Linked DNA regions of Thiohalobacter thiocyanaticus. The protein of the gene in region 2 binds, or shares a complex with, the protein of the main gene of each other region. Links are inferred from orthologs where the notes say so. Each region holds a gene or a part of one and is shown on either strand. Other genes may lie near its edges.

The links.
Region 1: rplI (region 2) and rpmE share a complex: the UniProt entries of both Bacillus subtilis proteins name them as parts of the 50S ribosomal subunit. The link is inferred for Thiohalobacter thiocyanaticus from one-to-one orthologs.

What each region holds. Positions count from the first base shown.
Region 1 is NZ_AP018052.1:48,744-58,851, reverse strand. What follows is about bases 3,094-6,021. They hold rpmE (50S ribosomal protein L31), read right to left. Parts: upstream 4,696-6,021; coding sequence 4,492-4,695; downstream 3,094-4,491. Other genes in these bases: rimO (30S ribosomal protein S12 methylthiotransferase RimO), read left to right, coding at 5,384-6,021; CFK21_RS00300 (DUF3135 domain-containing protein), read right to left, coding at 4,772-5,122; CFK21_RS00305 (thermonuclease family protein), read right to left, coding at 3,635-4,438; CFK21_RS00310 (M48 family metalloprotease), read right to left, coding at 3,094-3,630. Outside these bases: CFK21_RS00320 (hypothetical protein), read left to right, coding at 1-553; CFK21_RS00315 (malic enzyme-like NAD(P)-binding protein), read right to left, coding at 709-1,974; more of CFK21_RS00310, read right to left, coding at 2,158-3,093; more of rimO, read left to right, coding at 6,022-6,697; CFK21_RS00290 (Rho-binding antiterminator), read right to left, coding at 6,842-7,099; CFK21_RS00285 (CPXCG motif-containing cysteine-rich protein), read right to left, coding at 7,092-7,292; radical SAM family heme chaperone HemW, read right to left, coding at 7,279-8,445; CFK21_RS00275 (XTP/dITP diphosphatase), read right to left, coding at 8,645-9,244; rph (ribonuclease PH), read right to left, coding at 9,241-9,960; CFK21_RS00265 (PP2C family protein-serine/threonine phosphatase), read right to left, coding at 10,011-10,108. UniProt on the Bacillus subtilis protein: Binds the 23S rRNA. While neither of the L31 paralogs is essential, this protein seems to function as the main L31 protein.
Region 2 is NZ_AP018052.1:2,632,915-2,642,942, reverse strand. Bases 4,893-7,740 are described here. They hold rplI (50S ribosomal protein L9), read left to right. Parts: upstream 4,893-6,017; coding sequence 6,018-6,464; downstream 6,465-7,740. Other genes in these bases: dnaB (replicative DNA helicase), read left to right, coding at 6,600-7,740; CFK21_RS12140 (DUF2232 domain-containing protein), read left to right, coding at 5,072-5,983; rpsR (30S ribosomal protein S18), read left to right, coding at 4,893-5,016. Also shown: rnr (ribonuclease R), read left to right, coding at 1-2,151; CFK21_RS12165 (OmpA family protein), read left to right, coding at 2,151-2,843; 23S rRNA (guanosine(2251)-2'-O)-methyltransferase RlmB, read left to right, coding at 3,177-3,932; rpsF (30S ribosomal protein S6), read left to right, coding at 4,047-4,427; priB (primosomal replication protein N), read left to right, coding at 4,450-4,776; more of rpsR, read left to right, coding at 4,792-4,892; more of dnaB, read left to right, coding at 7,741-7,997; alr (alanine racemase), read left to right, coding at 7,994-9,067; CFK21_RS12120 (tetratricopeptide repeat protein), read left to right, coding at 9,261-10,028. UniProt on the Bacillus subtilis protein: Binds to the 23S rRNA.

The DNA.
Region 1 (10,108 bases), 2.6 Mb from region 2 along the record:
CACCGAAGGGGTGCGCGATTATGGCGCCGCCAAGCGCAAGGCGGCCGAGCGCCTGGGCGCGCCCGATACCCGCAACATGCCGCGCAACACCGAGATCGAGGCCGAACTGGTGAGCTACCAGTCGCTGTTCCAGCGTGACGAACAGCCGCTGCACCTGCAGGCCCTGCGCCGCGCCGCGGTGCAGGCGATGAGCTTTTTCGCCCGCTTTCGTCCGCGGCTGACCGGCTCGGTGCTGAGTGGCACCGCCGACAAGCACTCGGACGTCAATCTGCATCTGTTCGCGGCCACCCCCGAGGAGGTGTTCCTCTACCTGATGGAGAACCAGCTGCCGTTCGAAGAGGGGCAGCGCCGGTTCCGCTTCGGCCGCGACGAGCAGCATACCGTGCCGGTGGTGCGGTTCATGGCCGGCGAGGTGCCGATCGAGGCGGCGATCTTCCCGGAAGAGGGTATCCGCCAGCCGCCGCGCTCGCCCATCGACAGCCGGCCGATGGAACGCGCCGGGCTGGCGCGGGTGGAGGCGCTGCTGGAGGAGTCCGAGCCGGTCGAGTCCTGATCCATCAGGCTTCGCGGTATCCGGGTGTGCAGGTCGGGTTAGCCCGCAGGGCGTAATCCGACCTTGCCCGCGCCTGGGTCGGGTTACGCTGCGCTGACCCGACCTGCAGCTGACCTGTTCAAACCAATGTGAGTTCGGATCAGGCCTGCGACAGCTCAGGTCACGCCGATCTTCGGCGGCTCGGGATAATGTGAGGGATAGGGCTCGCGCGCCGCGCCGGAGTCGACCGCGGCACGGGCGATGGCCGGCGGGACGAAGTCGATCAGGCGCGGGTCCAGTGGTTTGGGGATGATGTAGTCCGGTCCGAATTCCAGCCGGTCCAGGTTGTAGGCCTTGAGCACATCGGGGTGCACCGGCTCGCGCGTCAGGGCGCACAATGCCGCCACGGCAGCGATCTTCATCTGCTGGTTGATCTCGCGCGCATGCACGTCCAGCGTGCCACGGAAGATGAACGGGAAGCCCAGTACATTGTTCACCTGGTTGGGGTAGTCGCTGCGCCCGGTGGCCATGATCATGTCGTCGCGCACCTCGAGGGCGACCTCAGGCCGGATCTCGGGGTCGGGATTGGACAGGGCGAACACGATCGGCCGCGCGGCCATGCTGGCCAGCATCTCCGGGCTCAGGATATCCGGCCCCGATACCCCGATGAACACATCGGCGCCCTGCATGGCGTCGGCCAGACTGCGCCTGTCGGTCTCCACTGCATAGGCCTGCTTGTAGGGGTTGAGATCCTCGCGGCCGCTGTGAATGACGCCCTGGCGGTCAACCAGCAGGATGCGCTTGCGGTCGGCGCCCAGTGCCAGCAGCAGGTCCATGGAGGCGATGCCGGCCGCGCCGGCGCCGACGCAGACGATATCGGCTTCGGGCAGCGACTTGCCCTGAATCTCCAGCGCGTTGAGCAGGCCGGCGGCGATGATGATGGCGGTGCCGTGCTGGTCGTCGTGGAAGACCGGGATATTGAGCCGCTCGATCAGGGTGCGCTCGATCTCGAAGCAGCGCGGCGCGGCGATGTCCTCCAGGTTGATGCCGCCGAAGGTCGGCGCGATGCGGGCGACAGTGTCGATGAAATCCTCCGTGGCCGGCGCATCGACCTCGATGTCGAACACGTCGATGTTGGCGAAGCGCTTGAACAGCACCCCCTTGCCCTCCATCACCGGCTTGCCGGCCAGCGGCCCTACATTGCCCAGTCCCAGTACCGCGGTGCCGTCGGTGATCACCGCCACCAGGTTGCCCTTGGCGGTGTAGCGGAAGGCGTTGTGCGGGTCGCGCGCGATCTCGCGCACCGGCTCGGCCACGCCCGGGGTGTAGGCCAGGGCCAGGTCATCCTGGCTGTTGCAGGGCTTGGTGACCTCGATGGCGATCTTTCCCGGCCGGGGTTCGGCGTGATAGGCCAGGGCGCGTTCTCTGTAGTCGCGGGACATCCGGTTCGGTCCTTTGTTTTGGCGGGTGCGTTCGGGGTTGGGCAATGGTAACGCAAAGGACGCGCAGGCGCAGAGGCGCGAAGTATATTGGGTTCAGCCCATCGTTGTCTCTGCGTCTCCGTACCCGCAGGGCATAAATGCCTGCGCGTCCTCTGCGTTATAGCCGCGCAGTTCAGGTGAGGCTCAGGGCACGGTCTTGATCAGGTTGCCGGCGGCGGGCTCGCCGTCGGGGTAGAGGTCGTTGAGCAGTCGCAGCTGCGCCTCGGGATGGTTGGGGATGCTGGATTCCCGGGCCAGGTCGGCCATACGGGTGCTGCTCCCGGCGCGGATGACCCGGATGCGCAGGGCACGGGCCAGTTGGCGTTCGGCCTCGGTCAGGGGGTGGAAGCTGCGCGCGGTTTCCAGTACCAGGCGGTCGTAGCGGAAGGGGTCGCCGCTGGTATCGGCCGCGCCGGCGAACAGCAGCGCCTTGTCGTTGCGATACAGCACCACGTGGCGCACCGGCAGCCGGCCTTTGGTCGTATCCTGGCGGGCGATGGCGGTGTAGCCCTGCATGCCCTGGTGCGTGATCGCCTCGCCGTGTTCCAGGTTCGCCAGCTTCAGGCGCTGGAGCAGGAAGTCCCGCGGCGGGATGCGCTTGTTCAGATCGGCCATGGTGAACTGGATCATGCCGTCGCCGCTGCGGGTGGTGGCCACGACCCGGTCGGGCAGGTTCTCGACCTTCCAGCCCGACGGAAAGCTGATGGCCAGGTCCAGCGGGGCGTGATAGAAGCGGTTGCCGCGGCGGATGCCCTCGGCCTCGCTGTCACCGAAGACCAGCCCGTCGCTGCGCTGCAGGAAGGCGTCGCGCTCGATGCGGCCGCCGTTGCGGGTGTGCGCCTCGGCGGCATGCACCACCTCCTGCAGCCGCTGGTCGTTGCTGGGATGGGTGGAGAACAGGCCGTGGTAGACGCGCGGTTCGCGGCCCTCCTCCTCGGCCAGCCGGATCTCGAACTGTTCCTGGTCCTTGAGTACCTCGATGACCCCCAGCATGGCGCCGGGGGCGTAGCCGGTCCGGGCCAGGTACTCGGCGCCCAGGCGGTCGGCTTCCAGTTCATGCTCGCGGCCGTAGCCGCGCACCAGGGCGGTGCCGGCGATGTTGGCCAGGTCCCCGGCGCCCTGCACGCCGGTACTGCCGGCGATCACCGTGGCCAGGATCCCGGTGACGGTGGCCGCGCTGTGCTGGCGCACCGTGTGGCGGGCGGTGACATGGCCGATCTCGTGGCCCAGCACCGCCGCCAGTTCGGCCTCGGAGTTGAGGTAGGCCAGCAGGCCGCGGGTGATGTAGATATAGCCGCCGGGCAGGGCGAAGGCGTTCACGTCCGGGCTGTCGAGCACGGTGAAGCGGTAGACGAGATCGGGCCGGTGGCTCTGGGTGGCCAGCCGCTCGCCGACGCGCTGTACATAGGCCTGCAGTTCGGGGTCCTCATACCGGCCCATCTGCTCCAGGATCTGGGGATTCAGTTCCCGCCCCAGGGCGATTTCACGCTCCTCGGACATGAGCACCAGATCCTTGTCGCCGGTGACCGGGTTGGTGGCGCAGCCGGCGAGCAGGGTCGGTCCGGCCAGCAGAAGCGTCAGGATCAGCAGGGGCAGTCGCGGCAGCAGTGTCAGCATGATCTCAGTCCGGTGCGTGTTCATTCCTGCCCGGGGGCGGGCCGAGGACGGTCAGCATCAGCGGATGGCGGATCTGCAGCCGCAGCTGGCCGCGGCGCTGATAGATCCAGCCGCTGGCCTCGATCTCGCGGCCGGGCAATGCCTTCCAGTCCAGCCCTCCGAACGCCTTCAGGTCGGTCCGGGCGATGCGCAGGGCGACATTGCCCTGCAGGTTGATCCACCGATTATACTGCCCGTCGCTCACATGGGTGACCCGGCCGCAGATAAACCGGAAACCTTCGGTGGAGATCGGCAGGTCGGCGGCCGGCCGGGGGCGGAAGTCGGGCCGGCGCCACAGCCCCTTGCCGGCACTGCGGGCCCGGGCCGCGGTGGCGTGATAGCAGGTGGCCTGCCAGGTGTTCGGCGGGACGGTCAGGGCGAAGCCCTGGCCCTGTTCGAGCATGAGCGCGGTCAGATTGCGGCCGTCATCGAGGAAGGCGTGGGCCAGCAGTCGGCCGTAGCGGTCCTCGCGTTCGCGCCCGAGGCGCAGACCGAGTTGATTGCGGTTGAGAAAGACCAGCCGGCGCAGGACATCCCGCGCCGCCAGGGCGCCGGGCTCGTGGGGGGCGCCGTCGTGGCCCAGTTCGGGCGCATTGATGCCGATCAGGCGCAGCCGCCGGCCGTCCTGCAGGGCCAGGGTGTCGCCGTCCAGTGTCTGGCTGACCCGCACCCGCTCGTCGATGCGTTCGGTCAGGCAGCCGTCGGTGTCGGCGGCAGGCGCGGCGAGCGCCGTCAGCAGGCCGAACGCAACGAGGGCGCAGCCGGTCACCCGGCGCGCCCTCGCTGTCAGTGATCCAACCCGTGGCAGCACGGGTTGAAGCCTTATTTCATGCCGTACTTGCGACGGAACCGGTCCAGACGGCCACCGGTGTCCAGGATCTTCTGCTTGCCGGTGTAGAAGGGGTGGCAGCTGGAGCAGACCTCGACGCTGAGGTCGCGGCCCACGGTCGAGCGGGTCTGGAAACTGTTGCCGCAACTGCAGGTCACGGTTATCACGTTGTATTCGGGATGGATTTCCGCTTTCATTTCTGGGTCCTCGGCGATACCGCGCCACCGTCTGGGTGGCGGAAAGGCCGGCAATGATACGGAAATCGGACCGGGCTCACAAGCCCTTTGCGTCGCGGCGGGCGAAGTTCACCACATTGCCCGGGCGCGCCGGCAGCCCCTGGCGCGGATCCCGGTTGAGACTCTCCAGCAGCCCGCCCCGGCCATAGACCGAGTCCCACATCAGGTTGTGCATGCGGATGCAGGCCGCCAGCGGGGTGCCTGAAGTGCGCCGGACCTGGTCCAGCTTCCACTGCAGACGCCGCAGCCGGGCCTGGGTGCGGACGGGGGCCTGGCGGATCGCGGCCTCGATGGCCTGGGTGCGGCGGGCCTCGAAGCCCTCGGGGTCACGGCTGGCCAGTTCGGACCAGCGGTCGAAGTCGAAAGTGGAGTGATGCGCCTGTTGCATGGGCCTTCTCCCGTTCAGCGCCGCCCGGGCGGCGTTATTTATTGTTCTGTAATTGACTCTAGCACGCGGGGTAGGGGATGTCATGCTTTTGGCGCCTGGAATATGACGGATTTCAAATCATCGATTTCAACCTGTTGTTTTTGATCTGAAAGTGCTTTTGACGCATGCGCTCGTCAGCGGCGGGCATTCCCGGCCGGCAGGTTTTGGCCTATGATGCCGAGCCCCGGCCACGCGCCGCTTCCCGCTTCGGCAGCGAGTTCCATGTCCCGTACCCCCAATATCGGCTTCGTCAGTCTGGGCTGCCCCAAGGCCCTGGTCGACTCCGAGCGCATCCTCACCCAGCTCCGGGCCGAGGGCTATGGCATCGTCCCGGACTATGCCGGGGCCGACCTGGTGGTGGTCAACACCTGCGGCTTCATCGACGCCGCCGAGGCCGAGTCGCTGGAGGCCATCGGCGAGGCCGTGGCCGACAACGGCCGGGTGATCGTGACCGGCTGTCTGGGCGGCAAGGCCGGCAAGATCCGTGAACTCCATCCGGCGGTGCTGGCCGTGACCGGTCCGCATGCCTACGAAGAGGTCATGGCCAGGGTGCATGAACACCTGCCGCCGCCGGCCGAGCCCTACACCCAGCTGCTGCCGCCGGGCGGGCTCAAGCTCACCCCGCGCCACTACGCCTATCTCAAGATCAGCGAGGGCTGCAATCATCACTGCAGCTTCTGCATCATCCCCAGCCTGCGCGGGGATCTGGACAGCCGCCCGGCCGGCGAGGTGCTGACCGAGGCCGAGAACCTGGTCAGCGCCGGGGTGCGGGAACTGCTGGTGGTATCCCAGGACACCAGTGCCTATGGCGTGGATAAAAGATATCCCATGAGTTTCTGGGGCGGGCGGCCGGTGAAGACCCGCCTGACCGAGTTGGCGCGCGAACTGGGCCGGCTGGATGCCTGGGTGCGGCTGCATTACATCTATCCCTATCCCCATGTCGATGAGCTGATTCCGCTCATGGCCGAGGGGCTGATCCTGCCCTACCTGGACATCCCGCTGCAGCACGCCAGCCTGCCGGTGCTCAAGGCGATGAAGCGTCCGGCGGCGACCGACAACACCCTGAAACGCATCGAGGCCTGGCGTCGCGACTGCCCCGACATCACCCTGCGCAGTACCTTCATTGTCGGCTTCCCCGGCGAGACCGGGGCGCAGTTCGAGGAACTGCTGGACTTCCTGCGCGCCGCCCAGCTGGACCGGGTGGGCGCCTTCGCCTATTCACCCGTCGAGGGTGCGGCCGCCAACGCCCTGCCTGATCCGGTGCCAGAAGCCGTCAAACAGGAACGCCTGGCCCGGTTCATGGAGGTGCAGGGTGAGATCAGTGCCGCCCGCCTGCAGGCGAAGATCGGCCGCGAGCTGCGGGTACTGGTGGATGAAGTGGATCAGGAGGGCGCCATCGCCCGCAGCGCGGCCGACGCTCCCGAGATCGACGGCCTGGTGTTCGTCGATACCACCGATGCGCGGCCCGGTGAGTTCCTCGACGTGCGTATTACCGATGCCAGCGAACACGACCTGTGGGCGGAGCTATTGGGGTGACGGATCTCAAGATCAAGAGCGCCACGGAATACACGGACATAAAACTATCAATCTGCTGCCCTGGCGCTGCGCGCCGGGCAGCAGAACATGCGTTGCATGCATGCAATTTTCCGTGCTTTCCGTGTATTCCGTGGCGCTCTTTGTTCAGTTCCCTTCCTCCCGCCGCTGCGCCTCGCGGATGCGGTCCAGGCGGATCTCGATGCGCTCGCCGTCACCGCGCTCGGCGATCAGATATTCGGCGTGGTCGCGGGTCTGCAGGTCGCGCGGACGCAGCAACTCGATGTGATCGAGCCCGGAGTTGTCCTGCCAGGTGACCTGCAGGCGCCAGCCGCGCAGGATAGCGAGTTCAAAGTTGCTGTAGAGGCCGCAGTCGATGGGCGTGTAGTGGTCGCCGTTACTCATCGTCACGATGCAGCGTGAGGCTGTAACTCTCGTCCAGCGGATCCAGTTGCAGGCGGTGCTCGATGGGCTTGCAGCACACCGGGCAGTCTTCTATGAAGCGTGCGGAGCCGGCGGACAGGTCAAGCGTAACCTCGATCGGCTCTCCGCAGTAGGGGCAGATGTCGGCGTGCTGTTGCAGGTCAGAGCGCGTCATCGGGAAGCATGTCCGCTAACACATCATTGAGAAATCTGTAACCCGTTGGGGTGGCCCGGATATGCGTGTCCAGTTCCAGCAGCCCGCGTTCGATCAGTGGGTCGAGCGCGGGCGCCAGGTCGGCGAAGGCCAGGCCGGTGCGTGCCGTATAAAGCTCCGGCGTGAACCCCTCCTGTAAGCGTAGCGCATTGAGCAGGAATTCAAACCGCGCGTCGGCCGCGCCCAGTGTCTGGCTGCCGCCGATGCCGGCGGCGGTTCCGGCATGGGCGAGATAGTCGCGCGGGTGTTTGCATTTCCACCGCCTCAGGATGCGCTGTTCGGCGGCGAGTGTGAGCTTGCCGTGGGCGCCGGCACCGATGCCCAGATAATCCCCGAAACGCCAGTAGTTCAGATTGTGCCGGCACAGGTGGCCGCTGCGGGCAAAGGCCGAGACCTCGTATTGAGTATAGCCCCTGCTGGCGAGGCGCCCCCGGCCTGCCTCCTGGATATCCCCCAAAGTGTCATCATCCGGCAGCCGGGGCGGATGGCTGTAGAACCAGGTATTGGGCTCCAGCGTGAGCTGGTACCAGGACAGGTGGGACGGTTCGAGATCCAGCGCCGTGTTCAGATCGGCCAGGGCCTGGTCCGGGCGCTGGTCCGGCAGCCCGAACATGAGGTCGAGGTTGAAATTGTCGAAACCGGCCGCGTGCGCGGCCTCGGCGGCACGGATGGCCTCACGCCGACCGTGGATGCGGCCGAGTTTCTGCAGCTGGTCATCGTCGAAACTCTGGATGCCGATGGACAGTCGATTGATGCCGGCGGAGCGAAAGTCGGCGAAGCGCTGCTGTTCCACCGTGCCGGGGTTGGCCTCCAGGGTGACCTCCAGGTCCGGTTTCAGCGGCAGCCGGCCGCGCAGTTCCGACAGCAGCCGTGCAATGGCCTCGGCGCTGAACAGGCTGGGCGTGCCGCCGCCGATGAAGATGCTCTCCACCGTCCGGCCCCAGACCATGGGCAGGTCCTGGTCCAGATCGCGGATCAGGGCGGCGATGTAGTCGCGCTCGGGCAGCTCGTCACGCAATTCGTGCGAGTTGAAATCGCAGTAGGGACACTTGCGCACACACCAGGGGATATGCACATAGAGCGCGAGCGGCGGCGGGGCGGTGAAATTGAACATGGTGTAGTGTCGGTAACAACTGCACTAACGCAGAGACGCAAAGGCACAAAGTATATTGAGTATAGGGCTGAACACCTTTCGCTGCTGACAAATGATGCAGCCCTGGCTTTTCCGATGCCGCGGGCGCGCAGCGCCGCGGCAACGCATACCCGGATTTACTTTGCGCCTCTGCGTCTCTGCGTTTAGGTGTTTGTGCCGATCAGGCCCGCAATGCTTCCAGCAGCCGCCGCAGGGCCTGGCCGCGGTGGCTGATGGCGTTCTTCTCTGCCGGCGCCAGTTCGGCGGCACTGCAGTCGTGGGTGGGAACGTAGAACAGCGGGTCATAGCCGAAACCGTTCTCGCCCTGCGGGGCGTGCAGGATACGGCCCTCCCAGGTGCCCTGGCAGATCAGGGGGGTGGGGTCGGCCGCGTGGCGCAGGTACACCAGCAGGCACTGGAAGCGGGCGCCGCGTTGATGCTCGGGCGTGTCCTGCAGGGCCGCGAGCAGCTTGTCGCAGTTGTCCGCGTCGCTGGCGCCGGGGCCGGCATAGCGGGCCGAGTAGATGCCGGGGGCGCCGTTGAGGGCGTCGACCTCGATGCCGGAGTCGTCGGCGATGGCCGGCAGACCGGTATGCTCGGCGGCGTTGCGCGCCTTGAGGAGGGCGTTCTCGACGAAGGTCAGCCCGGTCTCGTCGGCCTCGGGGACGCCGAATTCGGACTGCGGCAGCACCTCGATGCCCAGCCCTTCCAGCAGGGCGTTGATCTCGCGCACCTTGCCCGGGTTGCCGCTGGCCAGCACCACGCGTTTCATTCCGCTCATGCCGTGCCCAGGGCCGCTTTCTGGGCCTCGATCAGGCGGAAGATGCCGCCCTCGGCCAGGTTCAGCATGCGCATGAGTTCGTCGCGGCTGAAGGGATGGCCCTCGGCCGTGCCCTGCACCTCGATGAAGTTGCCCTGGTCGTCCATCACCACATTCATGTCGGTCTCGGCGTTGCAGTCCTCGGCATAGTCCAGGTCCAGTACCGGGGTGCCCTGGTAGACGCCGACCGAGACCGAGGCCACCAGGCCGGTGAGCGGGCTCTGCTTCAGTTCGCCGCGATCGAGCAGGTGCTGGATGGCGTCCGCCAGGGCCACATAGCCGCCGGTGATGCTGGCGGTGCGGGTGCCGCCGTCGGCCTGCAGTACGTCGCAGTCGAGGGTCAGGGTGCGTTCGCCCAGCTGCTTCATGTCCACCACGGCCCGCAGCGAACGGCCGATCAGGCGCTGGATCTCCAGGGTGCGCCCGCCCTGTTTGCCGCGGGCGGCCTCACGGCCCATGCGGGAATGGGTCGAGCGCGGCAGCATGCCGTATTCGGCCGTGACCCAGCCCTGGCCCTGGCCGCGCAGCCAGGGCGGTACGCGGGGCTCCAGGCTGGCGTTGCACAGCACCCGGGTGTTGCCGAACTCCACCAGCACCGAGCCCTCGGCGTGCATAGTGTAGTTGCGGGTCAGGCGTACAGGGCGCAGTTCGTCGGGCGCGCGGTGGCTGGGGCGCATGGGAAATCCTTGGTTGTCGTGATCGACCGCAGGGCGGGGAAAGCCCGGGATTATACTGACTGCGAGCGGTCCTGGGCAGGGGCGTCGGTGGGGATTTCATCGGCATAATCGGCCATGGCCTGTTCGATGGCGGCGATGGCGCGGTCGA
Region 2 (10,028 bases):
CGGCTCGGCATGGAGGAGGAGGACGACCGCGAGGCGGTCCGCCGCCGGCTCAAGGCGATGGAACGCGACGGCTCACTGCTGCGCAACCGCCGCGGCGGTTATGTGCCGGTCGGCAAGCAGGACCTGGTGCGCGGGCGGGTCACGGCCCATCCCGACGGCTTTGGTTTCCTGATTCCCGATGAGGGCGGCAATGACCTGTTTCTCTCGGCGCGCGAGATGCGCCGGGTCTTTCACGGCGACCGGCTGGTCGCCCGCGTGGTCGGCGAGGATCGCCGCGGCCGGCGCGAAGGCGCGGTGGTGGAGGTGCTGGAACGCAACACCCATCGGGTGGTGGGGCGTTTCTTCCGCGAGGCCGGCGCCACCTTCGTGGTCCCGGACAACAAGCGCATCGTCCACAATCTGGTCATTCCCGGCGAAGAGGTCGGCGAGGCGCAGCCGGGCCAGATCGTCGTCGCCGACATCCTGGAACAGCCTACCCTGCGCAATCCCCCGATCGGGCGCATCGTCGAGGTGCTGGGCGATCACATGGCGCCGGGCATGGAGATCGACGTCGCCGCGCGCAGCTACGAGCTGCCCTGCGAATGGCCCGAGGCGGTGGAAGAGGAAATCTCCGGCCTGGGCGCGAAGGTCACGCCGGCGGCCAAACGCGGCCGCGAGGACCTGCGCGAACTGCCGCTGGTGACCATCGACGGCGCGGATTCGCGCGATTTCGATGATGCCGTCTACTGCGAAGCCAAGCCCAAGGGCTGGCGGCTGCTGGTGGCCATCGCCGACGTGGCCCACTATGTCCAGCCCGGCACCGCGCTGGATCAGGAGGCGATCAATCGCGGCAACTCGGTGTACTTCCCCGAGCGCGTCATCCCGATGCTGCCCGAGGTGCTGTCCAACGGCCTGTGTTCGATCAATCCCGGCGTGGACCGCCTGTGCATGGTCGCCGACATGTACATCAACCAGGAAGGCAAGCTGCTGCGTTCGCGTTTCTTCGAGGGGCTGATGCGCTCGCATGCGCGCCTGACCTATGACGAGGTCGCCGCCATGCTGCTCGAGCGCGACCCGGCCACGCGCAAGCGTCATGCGCCTGTGGTGCCGCACGTGGAGGAACTGCACCGGCTCTATCAGGTGCTGCGCAAGGCCCGGCTCAAGCGCGGTGCGATCGATTTCGACACCACCGAGACCCGGATCGTGTTCGGCGACGAGCGCAAGATCGACCGCATCGTGCCGGTGGAACGCAACGACGCCCACAAGCTGATCGAGGAATGCATGATCTCAGCCAACGTGGCCGCGGCCCGCTTCCTGTCGCGCCACAAGATGCCCGCTCTCTACCGGGTGCACGATGGCCCCAAGAGTGAAAAGATCGAGGATCTGCATACCTTCCTGGGTGAGCTCGGGCTCAAGCTCAGGGGCGGCGACAAGCCGCAGGCACAGGACTATGCCCGGCTGCTGGAAAGCATCCAGGACCGGCCGGATGCGCACCTGATCCAGACGGTGCTGCTGCGTTCCATGTCGCAGGCGGTCTATACCCCCGACAACGCCGGCCACTTCGGTCTGGCGCTGGATCAGTACGCGCATTTCACCTCGCCGATCCGGCGTTATCCGGATCTGCTGGTGCATCGCGCCATCCGGCATGTGCTGCGCAACAGCAAGCGCAAGAAGGCCCAGGCCTTCAATTATTCGCACACCGACATGCAGAAGTTCGGCGAGCAGTGCTCCATGACCGAGCGCCGCGCCGACGAGGCCACCCGTGACGCCGAGGACTGGCTCAAGTGCGAATTCATGATGGACAAGGTGGGCGAGGTCTACGACGGCATCATCAGCAGTGTGACCTCGTTCGGGATTTTCGTGGAACTGCGCGATATCTTCGTCGAGGGCCTGGTCCACATCACCGCCCTGAAGAACGACTACTATCATTTCGAGGCCCACGGCCACCGTCTGATCGGCGAGCGCACCCACAAGATCTATCGTCTGGGCGATGCCATCCGGGTCAAGGTGGTGCGGGTGGATCTGGACGAGCGTAAGATAGATTTCGAACTGGCCGAGGCCGCTCCCGAGGCGCCTGCTGCACCCGCGGAGAAGAAACGCAAACGCCGCCGGGGCGGCAGGAAGCGCGGGGGGCATTCCTCGCAGCGCAACAAGAAGAGGTCGACATCATGATGAAGAAAGTCCTTCCCCTGGCCGTGACCGCCGCTCTGGTGGCGGGCTGCGCCGCCGATGATCCCAACCGCCGGGCCAAGACCGGTGCGGCCATCGGTGCCATTGCCGGCGCCGTGCTCGGTCATCAGATCAATGACGAGAAGGGCGCGGTCATCGGCGGCGTGGCCGGTGCCGTTGCCGGCGGCGTGGTCGGCAACTACATGGACAAGCAGCAGCTGGAGTTCGAGCAGGCCCTGGCCGAGGAGCAGCGTCAGCACGAGATCGAGATCCAGCGGCTGGAGGACGAGAGCCTCAAGATCGACATCGCCAGCGAGGTCTCCTTCGATTTTGACAGCGCCGAACTCAAGCCCAGCTTCCGGCCCACCCTGGACAAGGTCGCCGATATCCTGCAGCGCTACGAGCGCACCGTGGTGCATGTGGTCGGCCACACCGACAGCGTCGGTGCCGAGGAATACAACCAGCGCCTGTCCGAGCGTCGGGCCCGCAACGTGGCCGAGTACTTCGCCTCGCGCGGGGTACTGAGCGAACGCCTGCGCGCCGAGGGCCGCGGCGAGCGCGAGCCGCGCGCCACCAACGACACCGCCGCCGGACGTCAGCTCAACCGTCGCGTCGAGCTCTACGTCAAGCCGATCGTCGAAGGCCAGGAGCGCGAGGCCTACGAGGCCCCGGCCGGGCCGGCCAGCTGGCAGTAAGCTGTTACGGGTACAGCCGCGCCGCGCGTCGTCTCGACGGGCGGCGTTTTTTATTCACGGCGGCGAGAAAAACGCAGAGTGCGCAGAGACGCAGAGACGCAAAGTTTCTAAATTACAAAGCTGTTATAAATTGTTGCAGGCCGCGCCCCTGTGGGCTCATTCCGACGCAGGCCGGAATCTGATGGCCACGGCGGTTTCTGGATTCCGGCATTCGCCGGAATGGCGGGAAATATATCAGGTAATACTGTGAGTCTTGCATGACTGAAATGAACTTCACTGCGCCTCTGCGGCCTCTGCGTTATTGTCACGCAGTCTGGAGATTAGTCTTCAGCCATGGCTAAATCCGAACATATCTACGGCATCCACGCGGTCGAGGCGTGGCTCGGCCGCTCTCCCGAGCGTCTGCGCCAGCTGTGGCTGCAGGAGGGGCGTGACGATGCCCGCCTGCAGCGTCTGGCGGCCGCGGCCGAGCGGGCGGGCGTCAAGCCGCAGCGGGTGCCGCGCACGACCCTGGAGCGACTGGCCCCGGAGGCGCGCCACCAGGGCGTGGTGGCCGAGGTGCTGCCGCTGCCGCCCGGCGATGAATCCGGACTGCAGAATCTGCTCGCGGACCTGGGGCCGCAGGCCCTGCTGCTGGTGCTGGACGGGGTGCAGGACCCGCACAACCTGGGGGCCTGTCTGCGCACGGCGGATGCCGCCGGTGCCGACGCCGTGGTGCTGCCGCGGGACAAGTCCGCCGGCCTCACCCCGGTGGCGCGCAAGGTGGCCTCGGGGGCGGCGGAGACGCTGCCGGTCTTCACCGTGACCAACCTGGCCCGCGTCCTCGAGCGGCTCAAGGCGGCCGGCTTCTGGCTCTACGGGGCTGCCGGGGAAGCCGATCAGAGCCTGTACGAACAGTCACTTGAGGGACGCGTGGCCTGGGTGCTCGGGGCCGAGGGCAAAGGTCTGCGGCGCCTGACCCGCGACCACTGCGACGTCCTGGTGCGCATCCCCATGGGGGGCACGGTCGCGAGCCTGAATGTCTCGGTGGCCACCGGGGTGGTGCTGTTCGAGACCCGCCGGCAACGGCTGCTGTTGCCAAGTGATTGATCCTGCCGGCAACGGCGCGTAGAATACACCGCCTTTCGGGTCGCCGGCAGGCGAACCGATTCCCTTGCCGCACCGGAATGGCCGGGCGGCTGCTGAATCCACAAGGGGTTTACAATGCGACACTATGAAATCGTGTTTCTGGTCCATCCGGACCAGAGCGAGCAGGTCAATGCCATGGTCGACCGCTACCGTGCGACGATCGAGAACGGCGGCGGCAGTATCCACCGGCTCGAAGACTGGGGCCGCCGGCAGCTGGCCTATCCCATCCAGAAACTCCACAAGGCCCACTACGTGCTGATGAACGTCGAGTGCGGCCAGGACGTGCTGGACGAACTCAACAGCGCCTTCCGTTTCAACGACGCCGTGCTGCGCAGCCTGGTCATTGCCCGGGACGAGGCCGTGACCGATGCCTCGCCGCTGGCACGCAAGGACGACAAGGACAGCGACGAGGGCGAGTCCAGGAGCGGTTCCCAGGACAGCGAAGACGCCGCCTGAGCGGGCGGACGCGGGCGCGCGCTTGGAGCGCAATCAGGTCCGGATCGACGGCCGGGTGAGCCGGGCCGCGCAGTTGCGTCAGTCGCCGGCCGGCATCCCCATCGCGCACTTCGTCCTCGACCACCAGTCGGAACAGACCCAGGCCGGCCTGCGCCGGCAGAGCCGGTTCCGCATCGCGGTGGTCGCCGCCGGCGCCGAACTGGCTGCGCAGGCCGGGCGGCTGCAGCGGGACGACCGGGTCCGGGTCAGCGGCTTTCTCAGCCGCGCCGATTCGCGCAGCGGGGACCAGCGCCTGGTCATACACGCACAACAGATCGAATACGCGGGGCTCGCAGAGCCCGCAGACTGAAGAGGAAGACAACAGATGGCACGCTTTTTTCGTCGCAGGAAATTCTGCCGCTTCACCGCCGAGGGCGTGAAGGAGATCGACTACAAGGATCTCGGCACCCTGAAGAACTACATCACCGAGACCGGCAAGATCGTTCCCAGCCGGATCACGGGCACCAGCGCCAGGTATCAGCGCCAGCTGGCCACCGCCATCAAGCGCGCGCGCTACCTGGCCCTGCTGCCCTACAGCGACTCGCACTGAGGCCTTGGGCGGCGCAGGCGCGGCCGCCCGGGCATCCCGGACCGCCGGGGGCTGAATGCGGGCACTGGCCAACTATGTCATGCGCGGCCGTCTGGCCGCGATCGCGGTGCTGGTGGTGAGTTCCTTCGCCGCCCTGCTGCTGCCGCCGCTGACCTCGCCGCTGGCCTATGTCGGCGGCGGCGCGCTGGGTCTGGTGACCCTGCGCCGCGGGGCCGGGGAGGGCGGCATCGTGCTCGCCGGCGGCCTGGTCGGCATGAGCCTGCTGGGCCTGGCCCTGGGGGATACGCCGACCGTACTGGTCCTGACCGGCCTGATCCAGTGGCTGCCGCTGTGGCTGGTCGCACTGGTGCTGCGGGTGACGGTGTCCTGGCAGCGCACCGTGCAGGCGATCCTGGGCCTGGGCGCGGCCTTCGTGCTGCTGCAGTACCTGTGGCTGGGGGATCCCGGCCAGTGGTGGGAGGCGCAGCTGCGGCCGGTGGTGGAACGGATGCAGGCCGGCGGCGGCCAGGACCTGGAGGCCATGCTGGTCCAGGTGGCGGGCTGGATGCCGGCCCTGGTGGCCACCGCCCTGATTGTCGGCATCACCCTGAGTTTGGCCCTGGCGCGGGCCTGGCAGTCGCAGTTGTACAATCCGGGCGGCTTCGGCCGGGAGTTCCGGGAATTCCGGCTGGGCACCGCGACCGCGCTGCTGAGCGTGGCGCTGCTGCTGATCGGCATCGCCACCGAAGGCGCTCTGGGCGGGCTGGCCGCCCAGCTGGTCTGGATTCTGGCCGCAGGCTGCCTGTTGCAGGGCATTGCCGTGGCCCACGGCATCGTCAACCGGCGGGGGCTGGCCCGCGGCTGGCTGGTGGCCATCTATGTACTGTTGCTGTTTGTCCAGCCTTACAGCGGCCTGGTGCTGGCCCTGACCGGGCTGGCGGACAACTGGTTCGATTTTCGTCAACGCGTCGCCGCCCCCCCGGCATGAGGGCGGCGGCAACGATCACAGCGTGAGGTGTGTCATGGAAGTGATTCTTCTGGAAAAGGTGGCCAATCTGGGCGCCCTGGGCGACCAGGTCAGGGTCAAGCCCGGCTATGGCCGCAATTATCTGATCCCGCAGGGCAAGGCCACCCCGGCCACCCCCGAGAACATCGAGAAGTTCGAGCAGCGCCGGGCCGAGCTGGAGCGCCAGGCCGCCGAGGCCCTGGCTGCCGCCCAGACCCGGGCGGAGAAACTGGAGGGCTATGAGCTGACCCTGACCGCCAAGGCCGGCGACGAGGGCAAGATGTTCGGCTCGGTCGGCACCTCCGACATCGCCGAGGGCCTGCAGGCGGCCGGTCACGAGGTCGAGCGTCAGGAAGTGCTGCTGCCTGAGGGCGCCTTCCGTCAACTCGGCGAATACGAGGTCCAGCTGCGCCTGCACGCCGACGTGGAAGCCACCATCAAGCTGGTGATCGTCGCCGAGTAAGGCCAACCCCCTGATATCCATCAGGGCTGTTGCACCTCATGCCAACCCCCGGCCGCGGCCGCTTGTCCGTGGCCGGGGGGCTTTGTATGCTGGCAGGCAATCCCGGACACGCCGCCCGCAGGTATAATCACACTCATGCCAGATACCCTTTCCACGGCCGATGCCCTGGCATCACAGACCGAAGCGCTGAAGGTCCCGCCGCACTCCATACCCGCCGAGCAGTCGGTGCTGGGCGGTCTGATGCTGGACAACGAGGCCTGGGACCGGATCGCCGACCGGGTGGCCGAGGATGATTTCTACCGCCGCGACCATCGCCTGATCTTCCGCGCCATCGCCGAACTGGCCGAGCACGGCAAGCCGCTGGACGTGGTCACCCTGGGCGAGTGGCTGGAAAACGCCGACCTGCTCGAGGAGGCCGGCGGCATGGGCTACCTGGGCGAACTGGCCCGCAACACCCCCAACGCGGCCAATATCACCGCCTATGCCGACATCGTGCGCGAGCACTCTATCCTGCGCCAGCTGGTGCAGGTCGGCACCGATGTGGCCAACAGCGCCTACTTTCCGGAAGGGCGCAACGCCCAGGAACTGCTCGATCACGCCGAGCAGAAGGTGTTTACCATCGCCGAGCAGGGCAAGCGCGGCCGCTCCGGTTTCACTGCCATCAAGGATCTGCTCACGAAGACGGTCGATCGCATCGACTACCTGTTCCAGCTCGACAATCCCATCACCGGCGTGCCCACCGGCTTCAACGACTTCGACGAGATGACCGCCGGGCTGCAGCCCTCGGACCTGGTCATCGTGGCCGGCCGCCCCTCCATGGGCAAGACCACCTTCGCCATGAACATCGTCGAGCACGCCGCGATCAAGAACAAGACGCCGGTCGCGGTGTTCAGCATGGAGATGCCGGGCGAACAGCTGGCCATGCGCATGATGTCCTCGCTCGGGCGCATCGACCAGCACAAGGTGCGCACCGGCAAGCTCGAGGACGAGGACTGGCCGCGGCTGACCTCGGCGGTGAGCATCCTGGCCGACGCGCCCCTGTTCATCGACGATACCCCGGCGCTCAGCCCCAATGACCTGCGGGCCCGTGCCCGGCGCCTGAAGCGCGAGCACGACCTGGGCCTGATCGTGATCGACTACCTGCAGTTGATGCAGTCCTCCAGCCGATCCGACAACCGCGCCGCCGAGATCTCGGAGATCTCGCGCTCGCTCAAGGCCCTGGCCAAGGAACTGCACGTGCCGGTGGTGACTCTGTCGCAGCTCAACCGCAGCCTGGAGCAGCGTCCCAACAAGCGCCCGGTGATGTCGGACCTGCGCGAGTCGGGCGCCATCGAGCAGGACGCGGACATGATCGTGTTCATCTACCGCGACGAGGTCTACAACGAGGACAGCCCGGACAAGGGCACCGCCGAGATCATCGTCGGCAAGCAGCGTAACGGCCCCATCGGCACCCGCCGGCTGACCTTCCTCGGCCAGTACACCCGGTTCGAGAATTTCACCATGGACGACTACGGCGTCGAGGACTTTGCATGACCCGTCCCGTCCGTGCGCGCGTCGCGCTCGACGCGCTGCGGTCCAATCTGGAACTTGCCCGCCGCACCGCCCCGCACAGCCGTATCCTGGCCGTGGTCAAGGCCAATGCCTACGGTCATGGCCTGGTGCCGGTGGCTCAAGCCCTGGAGGCCGCCGATGCCTTCGGCGTGGCCGGGGTGGAAGAGGCGCTTTTCCTGCGCCAGGCCGGCATTAAAAAGCCCATTGTCCTGTTAGAGGGCTTCTTTCATGGCGCCGAACTGGATGAGGTCATCCGGCATCGCCTGAGTCTGGTGCTGCATGCCGCGCATCAGCTCGAGGCACTGGCTGCGGCCGCGCCCGCGGCGCCGCTGCGGGTCTGGGTCAAGCTCGATACCGGCATGCACCGGCTGGGCTTCGCGCCCGGCGAACTGCCGTCCGTGCTGCAGCGGTTGCAGGCACTGGAGGGGGTGGAGCTGGCCGGCCTGATGACCCATTTCGCCTGCGCGGATGACCGTGCCGATCCCGCCACCCGCCGGCAACTCGAACGCTTCGACGCGCTGGCCGGGGGACTGGAGGGTGAACACAGCCTGGCCAATTCCGCCGCCCTGCTGGGCTGGCCGCAGACGCATGCCGGCTGGGTCCGGCCCGGCCTTATGCTCTACGGCATCTCGCCCTTCGTTGACAGTCTGGCCGTTGATCACGGTCTGCGCCCCGCCATGACCCTGGAGACCGAACTCATCGCTATCCGCGACTGCGCCGCCGGCGATGCCGTCGGCTACGGCGGGGCCTGGGTCTGCCCCGAGGCCATGCCGGTGGGGGTGGCCGCCATCGGTTACGGCGACGGCTATCCGCGCCATGCCCCGGCCGGTACCCCGGTGCTGGTCGACGGTCGGCCGGCGCAGCTCGTCGGGCGCGTCTCCATGGACATGATCACCCTCGATCTGCGCGGCCTGCCCGAGGCCCGGGTGGGCAGCCGGGTGAGCCTGTGGGGCGAGGGGCTGCCGGTCGAGCATATCGCCCGCGCGGCCGGGACCATCCCCTATGAACTGGTCTGCGCCGTGACCGCGCGGGTGCCGCTGGTGTATGAGTGAGTAGGATGGGTGAAGGCGCGCAGCGCCGTAACCCATCATCCGGCCGGGGTACAGCGATGGGTTGCGCTGCGCTTCACCCATCCTACCTGCTGACCACTGACCCCGGCACATCCCTTGCATTTCTTCCGGCAGACGCCGAAACGTCAAATCCGTGACTGCGCGTCATTATTGAGAATCAGCCGGAGTCGGACTCTTGGAAATCGCTTTCCGCCGCTGTCGCGGCCTGTGTCTGCTGGTGAATTGCCTGCTGTTGTGTCTGCCGGCCGCAGCGGCCGGATCGGAGGATATCGCCCGCCTGCTGCGCGACGGCGACACCACGGCCGCCTGGGAACAGGCCCGGATGCTTGCCCCCGAGCGGGCGGGCGAGCCGGCGTTCGACATGCTCTACGGCCTGGCAGCGGTGCGGTCCGGGTATCCCGAACACGCCGTGTTCGCCTTCGAGCGGGTGGTGGCACTGGAGCCGGGCAATCACCGGGCCCGGGTGGAGCTGGCCCGGGCCCATTATCTCGCGGGCAACCTCAACCTCGCCAGCGCCGAGTTCGAGCGGGTGCTGGCCATCAATCCACCGCAGCGGGTGCGTGATAACGTACATACCTTTCTGGATGCCATCGAGCGCCGCCAGGCGAGCCTGTCGACGCGGGTCACCGGCTATCTGGAGTTGCGGGCAGGCACGGACAGCAACGTCAACAGCGCCACCTCGGATGACACCCTTGAGATCCCGGCGCTGGGCACCTTCACGCTCAATGGGGCCAGCCTCGACCGCAGTGACGAATTCGTGGAGAAGAATGCCGGCCTGGCGGTGGTGCATCCGCTGACCCGGCGGCATGCCCTGTTCGCCGACCTTACCTACAAGGACCGGGAGAACATCGAGACCCAGGCCTACGATCTGCGCTCGGTGACGCTCAATGCCGGCCCCATGCTCGCCGTTGCCGGCGGCCGGCTGCGGCTGCCCCTGAACTAT